Regions from separate parts of the Pristimantibacillus sp. Z349TD_6 genome, predicted to be linked through region 2. Evidence: riboswitches for the same ligand, from Rfam matches in the RefSeq annotation. Region 2 holds a riboswitch; the other holds the start of a gene.
The links. A riboswitch is a leader RNA that binds a small molecule or an ion and turns the genes downstream of it on or off. The one in region 2 is predicted to bind ZMP and ZTP.
Positions count from the first base shown of each region.

Region 1 (5,238 bases), 3.3 Mb from region 2:
AAGCAAATAAGTTCCAATTCTTCTTAATGTCGTTAGCGTATGATTCATCTATCAAGCTCCTTGCTGGGAAAAGGCCATTTTCTGGTATAGCTTGCTTTGTTCAAGAAGCTCCTGATGCGTGCCAATTGCAGTAATTCTTCCATCCTCAAGCACAATAATCCGATTTGCCTGCTGTACGGATGCAATTCGCTGACCAATGATAAGACAAGTGCTGCTCTTCATAATCTCTTGCAATGATTTGCGTATGAGTAAATCCGTTCTCAGATCAACCGCGCTTGTACAATCATCAAGGATGACAATTTTAGGTTTCAGCAGCAACGTCCGAGCTATGGACAACCGCTGCTTTTGGCCGCCGGACAGATTGACCCCGCGCTGGCCAAGCAGCGTATCGTAGCCATTCTCCAGCTTCATAATAAAGGCATGAGCCTCAGCAGCCTTGGCTGCTGCCTCTATTTCATCCTGACTCGCATCCGGTTTGCCATAGCTGATATTGTCACGAATGGTTCCACTGAATAGATGCGCCTGCTGAAGCACCATACCGATATGGCTATGCAGCTCTGCAGAAGCGATCTCGTTAATCGGATGGGAATCAATGCGAATCATCCCCTCTGTCGCTTCATAGAACCTTGGTATAAGGCTGACCAGCGTTGATTTTCCTGAGCCGTTTACTCCTACGATCCCAATTGTCTCGCCTGGCTCTATATCCAGATCTATGTCGTGAAGTATGTTTTTCTCCGAGCCTTCATAGCTGAAGCTCACATGGTCAAACGTAATTCTGCCAGCCTGTATTTTCTTGGACTGCTCGTTAGCTTTTCGTTCAGCTGTCCATTTATCTGCCGGTACCTCCAATATCTCGTTAATGCGGTCAGCAGAAGCCTTCGCCCGAGAGATTGCAATCAATTGATTTCCAAGTCCTAGAGTAGAGAAGAGAAGCTGTGTAATATAAGTTAAAAAGGCGGCGAGACTGCCCACCGACAGCGCCCCGTGCTCAGTGAGCATTCCCCCATACCATAATGCAGCTACAATACTAAAATTAAGAATGATCGACACAAGCGGCGTATTAAGCGCAACGATCTTAGCTGCTTTTAGACTGGCATGCAGTAAATTTGAGTTCGTTTCATTAAAACGTTCTTCCTCGTAATCGGACCTTACAAATGCTTTCACAACGCGGATACCAGACAAATTCTCTTGCATCACGGTATTCACTTGATCAAGCCGGTGCTGCATCATTGAAAACAAAGGAACGGTAATCCGAGTTGTAATGATGAGGAATAGAGCTAATAAGGGTATCATTGCGAGCAAAATAATAGAAAGGCGCGGGCTTATTACAAAAGCCATGACCAGACTGCCGATAATAATAAATGAACTGCGTGCAAATACGCGGAGCAGCAGCAATACTAAGCTCTGAATTTGTGTGACATCACCCGTCAGTCTCGTCACGATAGAGCCTGAACCAAAACGGTCAAGCGATCGAATCGACAGCGACTGGATTTTTTGAAACAGCTCCTGCCTGAGATCAGCCCCAAAGCTTTGTGATGCTATCGTCGAGAACACCGTGCAACCGACACCTGCTATTAGTCCGATTAATGCGGCGATCAGCATTTTGGGCGCGGTGCTCGCGATTGCTGTGAGATCCCCCGCTATAATGCCCTCATTCACAATGCTCGCCATGAATTGCGGCTGCAGCAAATCCATAAACACCTCTAGCAGCATAAACAATGGTGCAAGCACAGCGCTAAGCCAATATTTCCTCAAAAATCTAGTGAGCTTTAACAACTTATCACCTCTATCTCCCATCATTTTGCGCAAACTGCAATAAAGAGGGCAGCGCGACCCGCTCCCTCTTGATAAAGTAATTATAGCATCCATCCTCTCATTTCTACACCTAAATAATCATAAAATAACGTTAATGACTCGCTTTTGAACTTTCCACCTGTTAAAATCAAAATACCATTAAAAAGCTGTGCGTAACTGGCGGAACATGGATAGCCATGAGGAAGCGCACAGATCATTAGCCGTACGCCTGGGCAAAGGTAAGGGGACATACCCCTTGCCTTTTTATGTTTTTTTAACATCTATTTATAAGGGGCTGAGGTAGAAGATGACGGAAAAATTGATTTTGGATGGAGCCATTGTGGCCGATGCAATTAAAGAGCAGCTAAAAGCAAGAGTGGAGACTCTAAGCAAGCGAGGAATCATTCCATGCTTAGCGACAATACTGGTGGGCGATGACCCTGCCTCTGAAACCTACGTTCGAATGAAGGGCAATGCATGCAAGCGGCTTGGCATTGATTCCAAACGTATTCATCTGAACAAAAACATATCCACAGATGATTTGATTGACGTTATTTTGCATCTTAATGAAGACCCGCTTATTCACGGCATCCTCTTGCAGCACCCCGTTCCGCATCAAATTGATGAGCGTGCTGCCTTTGAAGCGATTAGTATCCATAAGGATGTTGATGGTGTAACCGCGCTAGGTTTTGCTCAAAATGCATTTGGTTATGCCCAGTATCCGTCATGTACCCCTGCTGCTATTATGGCTATTCTTGATTACTATGACATCAAGGTTGAAGGCAAACATGCCGTCGTCGTTGGACGAAGCCCGATTCTAGGCAAACCCGTTTCTCAGATGCTGCTGAACCGCAATGCAACCGTAACAACCTGTCATTCCAAAACAGAAAATTTAGCGGAGCTATTGCGCCTTGCCCATATCGTCGTTGCTGCAGTCGGCAAACCAAGCTTTATTCAAGGCGAATGGATTCGCGATGGCGCTGTAGTACTTGATGCAGGGTACAATAAAGGGAATATTGGGGACGTTGACTACGAGGCATGCCTAGCAAAAGCAAGTGCGATCACCCCTGTGCCAGCAGGCGTAGGTCCTGTTACGATCGCCACGCTTCTGAAGCATACGGTTGACTCCGCTGAGCGATTTGCACTTCAATAAGAGATATAGGAAGAAAAACGAGGGGATCTTATTTGCTGCTTTGCAGCTAAGATCCCCTCGTTCGTTCTATAGGATGTCTACACATCCCGTTCTAATAAATACCTCGCTGTAAACTGATCGGTAATGAGTACATTCGTGTAGCCGCCGCGCAGCGCGCCATAAATGCCATCTACCTTCTTCGCACCGCCCGCCACAAGTATCGACTGGTCCTTGCGCTTCAGTTCATCGAGACTGATTCCAATCGTGCGCTGGTTCATGAGTGTTGAACAAATATTGCCTGTAATATCGATATAGCGTGAGCATATATCGCCAGCTGCCTTCTCGCGAATAATTTCCAGATCGGAATCTGTGAAATAATTGGCTCTAATTAATACAGAATCATCCGTAGGGGCTCCCACGGTTACAACGGCAATATTAGAAAGCTTTCCTAGCTCCAAAATATTGCGGATATGGCGATCCGATTCAATCGTCCGCTTGACAACCTCATGGTCAACAAGCGCCGGCAGCGGAATAAAGTAAGGTATCGTATGGAAAGCCTTGCCGAATAAATGAACAATTTCATAAGCGTATGTATTGGTTTCTGAATGGCTAACCCCGCCGTTGAGCTGTACGACCTTAACGTCGCGAACCGGCTTATCCTTAAGCTGAGAAGCCATTTGAAAGAGCGTCGTTCCCCACGTTGTCGCAATGATATCGCCATCTTTTACCGTATCGTATAAATAGTTCGCTGCCGCTTCGCCAATATACCTCTTTACGATGCTGTCCTCATACTGCGGCACAGAAACGATAACCGCTTTTTTCAGCCCAAACTTCGCTTCCAAACGATTCGCCAGAACAAAATTGTTTTCGTTCGGGTGTACGATTTTTATTTGAACGTACCCCTCATCCTTCGCCTGCTGTAAAAATCTTGATATCGTAGGGCGCGATACCCCCAGCTTCTGAGCGATTTCTTCCTGATTATAATCCAGTTCATAATACAGCCTTGCTACATCAATCATTTTGCTAAGCTTATCATCCAGTCGATCATCAGCCATCCAAGTTTCACTCTTTCTATTTATGTCTAGAAATGCAAACGGTATCTACTCCCTCTAATTTAACATAGGTTTCAAATGAAGTGTCGCCTTCTTTGTATGAAAACAACAAAACTTAGCAAAAAAAACGTCCCACCCCACTCATAACAAGTGGAATGGGACGCTTTGGCTTAATTAAATTCCGTTTCTTCCTTCATACTCTAGTGCGGACAAAATCAGTGTAACCACATCTGCTCTTGTTGCATTTTTCTTAGGTGCAAATTTATTGCCGCCCATGCCTGCTACTAGTCCTTCGGCTTGAGCCGCAGCGATATAAGGACGTGCCCATACAGGAATGTCACTCAAATCAGCAAACGTCGGCTTCGCCTTCGGATCAACTTTAATGCCTAATGCGCGAACAAGAATAACGGTCATTTCCGTTCGTGTTAATTCACTTGATGGTCGAAGCGTGTTATCCTCGTAGCCTGCAATGACCTTATCCTCGATAAGCTGTGCAAAGAAGGAGCGTGCCCATGCAGGAACTTTATCTGCATCTGCAAAGTCCAGCTTGCTCGTCGACGATTCAAGCTTCAGCGCTCTGCCTACCATTGTAATAAATTGTGCTCTTGTTGCTGTGTCTCCAGGGTGGAACGTACCGTCTCCATACCCATTAACAAAACCAATTTCCACTGCCTTCGCAATAGCATCTGCAGCCCAGTGGCCGCGTACATCACTAAAAGTGATGGTTGGCGTCGGTGTTGGTGTCGTCACCGGCGGTGTCGTCGGTGTTGGCGTTGGCGTTGGTGTCGGCGTCGTCACCGGCGGTGTTGTTGGTGTTGGAGTAGGTGTTGGAACTACAACATTCACATCAACAATACGTCCTTCTGTCGTTGCATTAATCGTACCTAATTGATTGATATACTCCAAGAATACCTCGTAGTCAACAATGTTCATTTCGTGCTGACGTCCAGCATCTTTGGCTTGCTTCATCGAGCGATAGAAATCGCCGCCATTAGCCATAAATGAGTTTGTTGCTACAAAATAATAAGCATTCAAATCAATTGCACTGTAGCTGCCGTCTGCGTTTTTAATTTCAACCTTCGTAATGCGTTCCCCAGCCTGCTTAAGCTTTCCGTCTGCATCCAATATTTCAGGGTTCTTATTAGAATCGTAGTAGAAGCGCATGCCCGATACTTGCGGGAAGCGGCCTTCTCCAGTTTTGATTCCACTTACGCCATTCTCAAGGGCTGCAACTATTTCTTGCCCCGTCATTCGAAGCGC
Region 1 covers NZ_CM149662.1:6,635,776-6,641,013, forward strand. Annotated here, with positions in the region: gene AC0VYE_RS28765 (ABC transporter ATP-binding protein) at 1-48, opposite strand, end outside; gene AC0VYE_RS28770 (ABC transporter ATP-binding protein) at 52-1,776, opposite strand; ZMP/ZTP riboswitch at 1,958-2,036, shown strand; gene AC0VYE_RS28775 (bifunctional 5,10-methylenetetrahydrofolate dehydrogenase/5,10-methenyltetrahydrofolate cyclohydrolase) at 2,102-2,947, shown strand; gene AC0VYE_RS28780 (sugar-binding transcriptional regulator) at 3,025-3,981, opposite strand; gene AC0VYE_RS28785 (5'-nucleotidase C-terminal domain-containing protein) at 4,153-5,238, opposite strand, start outside.
Region 1: another riboswitch for ZMP and ZTP. It lies ahead of AC0VYE_RS28775 (bifunctional 5,10-methylenetetrahydrofolate dehydrogenase/5,10-methenyltetrahydrofolate cyclohydrolase); the one in region 2 lies ahead of AC0VYE_RS08780 (IMP cyclohydrolase).

Region 2 (5,238 bases):
TTCGCATGGAGCTTCGGGAGCAGGGAATTCAGGTATCTGCGGTTAATCCAGGTCCAATTGATACGCCTTTTTTCTCGCTGGCTGATCCTTCCGGCTCTTACGTGAAAAATGTTAATTGGTTTATGATGAAGCCAGAATATGTAGTCAAAAAAATCATTCGTTTAATCGAGCGGAGAAAAGCCGAGCTTGACCTGCCGAAAACCGCAGCTTTTGGTATTAAACTATATCAATTGCTGCCGCGAACCATTGATCGGCTATTCGGCGGTATGTTAAATCGAAAATAAAGGTTTAAATGAGAGAGGATTAAAAATGAGTAAGCACACATGGTATGAAATTGGAATTAATGAACTGCTGTCGGATAAGCTCACAGCAAATGGAATTATTGAACCAACGGATGTACAGGCAAATACGATTCCGATATTGCTTGGAGGAAGCGACGTTTCAGCGAGGTCGCAGACGGGCACAGGTAAAACGCTTGCGTATTTGTTGCCGCTTCTTCAGAAGCTGAATTCGCATTCAAGCGCGATTCAAGCGATTATTTTGGCTCCAACACAGGAGCTTGCGATGCAAATTGTTCGTGTAGCAGAAGTGTACGCGGAGCCGCTGAACATTCGCGTTCAGCAATTGATTGGCGGAGCTGCATTAAAGCGGCAGGTAGAGAAATTGAAGCTGCGCCCGCAGCTGGTTATTGGAACACCAGGGCGAATTCACGAATTGCTTAAGCTGCGCAAGCTCAAGCTGAATGATGTGAAAAATGTTGTAGTTGATGAAGCAGATCAAGTATTTCAGCTCGGCTCGACAAAAGAGGTAGAGATCATTTTGCATAGTGTCGGTAAAGAGCACCAAATTGCTTTTTTCTCCGCGACATATCCGGATCAAATGGCTCGCTTTGAAGGACGCTGGATGAAAAATCCGGAACGCATTCAGGTTACGCCGGAGCATACCGTATCACAAACGATCGATAATTATTTTATCGTTAGCGATAAGCGTGATAAAACCGATACGGCAAGAAGACTTGTTCGATTGCTGAACCCAGCCTCTGCGCTGCTTTTCCTAAATGATACCGACAACATTTCCAACTGGGAATCGAAGCTAAGTTATGAAGGCTTTACTGTTGAGGCTTTGTATGGGGATGCGGATAAACAGCGCCGTGCAGCAACATTGACACGTTTTCGCGAGGGTCGCTGCCAGCTGCTGCTAGCTACGGATGTTGCGGCTAGAGGCCTTGATATTGAAGGTCTGCCGCTCGTCATTCAGCTTGATCCTGCATCGGATGCGGATCATTATGTGCATCGTGCAGGACGCACGGGCCGTATGGGGCGTCCCGGTACAGTCGTTTCCATTGTTACGCCGCAGGAGCTGTTTATTATGGAGAAATTCCGTAAGCAGCTGGGCATCGAATTGACAGAACGGACGATGTTTAGAGGAAAGCTTCTTAGCGAGGAAGAGCTGCGAGAAGCAACAAAACCGTTTGCTGCTCGTCATGAAGCCAAGCTTGCAGATCGCTCAGAAGCGTTGCAAACGAAGCGAGCTGTAGAGAATAAAAGTGCAATTGCTGCTCCGAAACAAACGAAGCTTGTAGAGACGAAAGCAGTAACTGCTCCGCCGAAACCAAAGCCGGCAGCGAAGCCTGCTCCTAAGAAAGTGGAGCGAAAGCGCGAAGGTAAAAACAAAGGTGCTCCTAAGTGGTTGAAAGCGAAACGCGAGGCCGATAAGGAACAATCATAAAAATTTATTTTGAAAGCCACCCTCTTAAATCGATCTGCCTCTCCCGAAACGTATGGGCGAAGGTGAAAAATGCGGCAAAACCCGCAATCGAAAAAGGAGTGTGGCTTTCTTGATGAAACAAACAATGTGGAAAAAGACAGCAATTTCTTCGCTTGCGCTGCTAATGCTTGCAGGCGGTGCGACGTCAGCTTTTGCAGATGGCGGTAAAGGCAAAGGGCATGGTGGGGATCGTAATGATGATAAAGGCCGCCATGAGGACAAGGATGACAAGTATGACAAGGACGATAAACATAAAGTAACATGGCAATTCCAAGATGAGGACGATCTGAAGTGGGCTATGGAATACATTATGCGGCTAGCGTCGAAGGGCGTATTTACTGGCTACGAGGATGGTACATTTAAGCCTAATCAGAAAATCAACCGTATTGAAACGTTGACTGCTGCTGTCAGATTGATGGGTCTTCGCTCACAAGCGGAATCAGCAGATAAAATGAAAACGGATTTGCAATTTAATGACGGGGATAAAATCGCAAAAAAATACCCATGGGCTGTTGGTTACGTTGCAGTAGCGCTGGAGAACGATCTATTCTCCGAGACTGAATCGGAAGTGAAACCGGAAGCAAACGCAACAAGACTATGGTCTACGATTCTTCTCGTAAAAGCGCTTAAACTGGAAGACGAAGCGAAGGCGCTCAACAATACGAAGCTTGACTTTAAGGATGCAAAAGAGATCCCTGCTGGATCTGTAGGTTATGTAGCTCTTGCTTTGAAGAAAGGCATTATTACCGGCTACAATGATAAGAATGGAAAAACGTTCCGTCCTAATCAACCAGTAACCCGTGCAGAGCTGGCAGCGCTTCTCGATCGTACAGATACGGAAATGCCTAATCATGACGCACAAGCCATTACCGGCAAGCTAAAAGCAGCTCCTGCTGATGGCAAGCTGACGGTAGTTAAAGGAGATAACACGGAGGTTTCACTAGCATTAGACTCGAATGTGTTTATTTTCCGAGATGATAAAAAATCGCCAGTGAGCTCACTCCGAGCAGGTGATGAGGTACTCGTTCGTACGTATCTCAATCGTATCGTATTTATTGAAGTAACGAAGTCGGCTCCTGTTAGTACAGCTTTCTCGGAGAACGGAATTATTAATACATTAACGTTCAACAATCAGGCGAAATTAACGACGGTTTCTCTCATTACTCGATATGAAAACTCACAGGCAGTTGTCACTACATTCAGCATTGATCCAAATGTAGTCATTACAGGTGACTCCTCGCAGCTGAAGGTTGGTCAATATGTACAAGTAAAAGGCGACAATGGCTCAGTTAAATCAATTGAAGTGAAATAAGGTATAAATAAGTGAAGGGCTGTCCTGAAAGTAGATTTTTCTACTTTTGGAACAGCCCTTTTTTCATTGTTCAACAATTAAAATAATAGCTTGCGAATACAGCAGCGCTTAGTTTTCTGCATAATAAGCACGATACAGTTCGTTAGAAAATATACGTTAACTTTCATAGTTAGTCTGTAAAAGAGCTTGATTTCATTTGCGATATCGAACTATAATGAATGTAAATTTTAGGTAGGTGCAACTGGCGTAAACGTGGATGACCACGAGGGAGCACTTATTTCATATGTCGTACGCCTGGGCAAAGTATTTGATCGACGATCAAATGCTTTTTTTTATTTTCAGATAAAATAAAAAGGTTGAGGTGAGTATGTTGCAGTCCTATGAAGATCAGTTATTTAATAATCCGTATCCTGGCAGAACGATAATCTTGGGGATGAGCCCGTCAGGAAAACAATTTGTTCAAGTGTATTGGATAATGGGCAGAAGCGCGAACAGTCGCAACCGAATCTTTGAGCGTAATGAGCAGTTTGTAAGAAACATAGCATATGATGCGGCAAAAATGGAGGACCCTTCATTGATTATTTATGATCCGATAAAGAGTATAAATGGGATGCACATCATTTCCAATGGAGATCAGACGGAAACCATCTATGAAGCTTATGGCAAAAAAGAAACGTTTGAAGCTTCATTGAAAAGCAGAAAGTTTGAACCGGATGCTCCCCATTATACACCGCGTATTTCCGGTATTATTGATACTGAATCAGCTGCGTACAGCTTGTCCATTTTGAAAACAAGGCAAAACGATCCGTCATTTTGCATCCGTCATTTCTTTCATTACGACTCTTTTACAAATGGGATAGGTCATTGCATTCACACTTATAAGGGTGAAGAAAATGGTATTTTGAAATCTTTTGAAGGTGAACCGCTGGAGGTTCCTTTATTTGATTCAATGGATGAAACGGCTCATTTTTACTGGAGCAGCATAAACACAGATCATAAAATTTCATTGCTTGTGAAGTTTATTCATACCGATGATCGTAAGGTGGAATTTAAAATAATAAATAAAAATCAGACGTTTTAGTGTCTCGATAATTAATTCCGACAAAAACGATGGGAAAAATTTAAATAATCGTTGACAGGGTCGTTTTTGAGGAATAATATAGGAATATATTCAAAGTGAGTTGAAAAACCATTTTGTAGGATGACAAAAGAAGATAATCTACTGGACCACCAGAGATTCAATAGGAGCGCAGTTCTGCGCCTTGTTGGGTCTCCTTTTTTTATCCAAAAAAAAACAAAAAAGCTCAAAGAGCGAAGCGAAAGGGATGTTTACAATCATGAAAAAACTAACACTAACATTAATTTCTGCAACAGTAGCCTTCTCAGCCCTAACCTATGTTGTCGTATCTGCCAAACAGGCACAAGGTGCGCCTGCAGTGAAGGACAACGCTGCAATTGTTACCGAAGCAAAAGAAGAGAATCAATCCAAAATCATTACCGTTTCTGACACAGAGAAAAAATCAGAAGTAAACTCAGCTGCAGCAGAAGGCGAAAAACAACCGCAACCAAAAACGGCGGACACGATAGAGGCAAATAAACCTGAAGCAGAAAAAGCAGATGCGAAACAAGAAGATAAATCCAAAGTTACTCTTGCTGTTGATAAGAAGGAAGAGGCGCCTGCAGCTAAAGCGGCAGCAGCAAAGGAAGAGCCTGCGGCTAAAGCAAATACATCGGTTGAAAAAACAGCGACACAGCCGAAAGAAGCTGTCCAGCCTAAAGCAGCAACGACAGTGAAAGAAGAAAGCCAGCCTAAAGCTGCATCCGTTGTAAAAGAAGAGCCCAAAGCAGCGGCACCTGCTGCGAAAGAAGAAACACAAAAACCAGCGGAGCCAGCAGCGAAAGAAGAAAAGAAACCATCTAAATCGGTCTCATTCGTGAAAAAAGATACGGTACAGCCGAAAGCACCATCATCCTCAGAGGCTCCTGCTTCATCCTCATCCTCATCATCTTCTTCGTCTTCCGAAGGTCAACAGCCAGCACCATCGACGACGGAAGAAGAAATCTGCTAGAAACAAGAAATACGTATTCATGAGTTATGAAATGGGGGGGTCATAAGAGGCAGATCAGCCTCTTATGGCCGGCTCCCTGCACGAAATCTT
Region 2 covers NZ_CM149662.1:2,034,437-2,039,674, forward strand. Annotated here, with positions in the region: gene AC0VYE_RS08765 (SDR family NAD(P)-dependent oxidoreductase) at 1-284, shown strand, start outside; gene AC0VYE_RS08770 (DEAD/DEAH box helicase) at 310-1,728, shown strand; gene AC0VYE_RS08775 (S-layer homology domain-containing protein) at 1,841-3,079, shown strand; ZMP/ZTP riboswitch at 3,307-3,386, shown strand; gene AC0VYE_RS08780 (IMP cyclohydrolase) at 3,447-4,160, shown strand; gene AC0VYE_RS08785 (hypothetical protein) at 4,417-5,148, shown strand.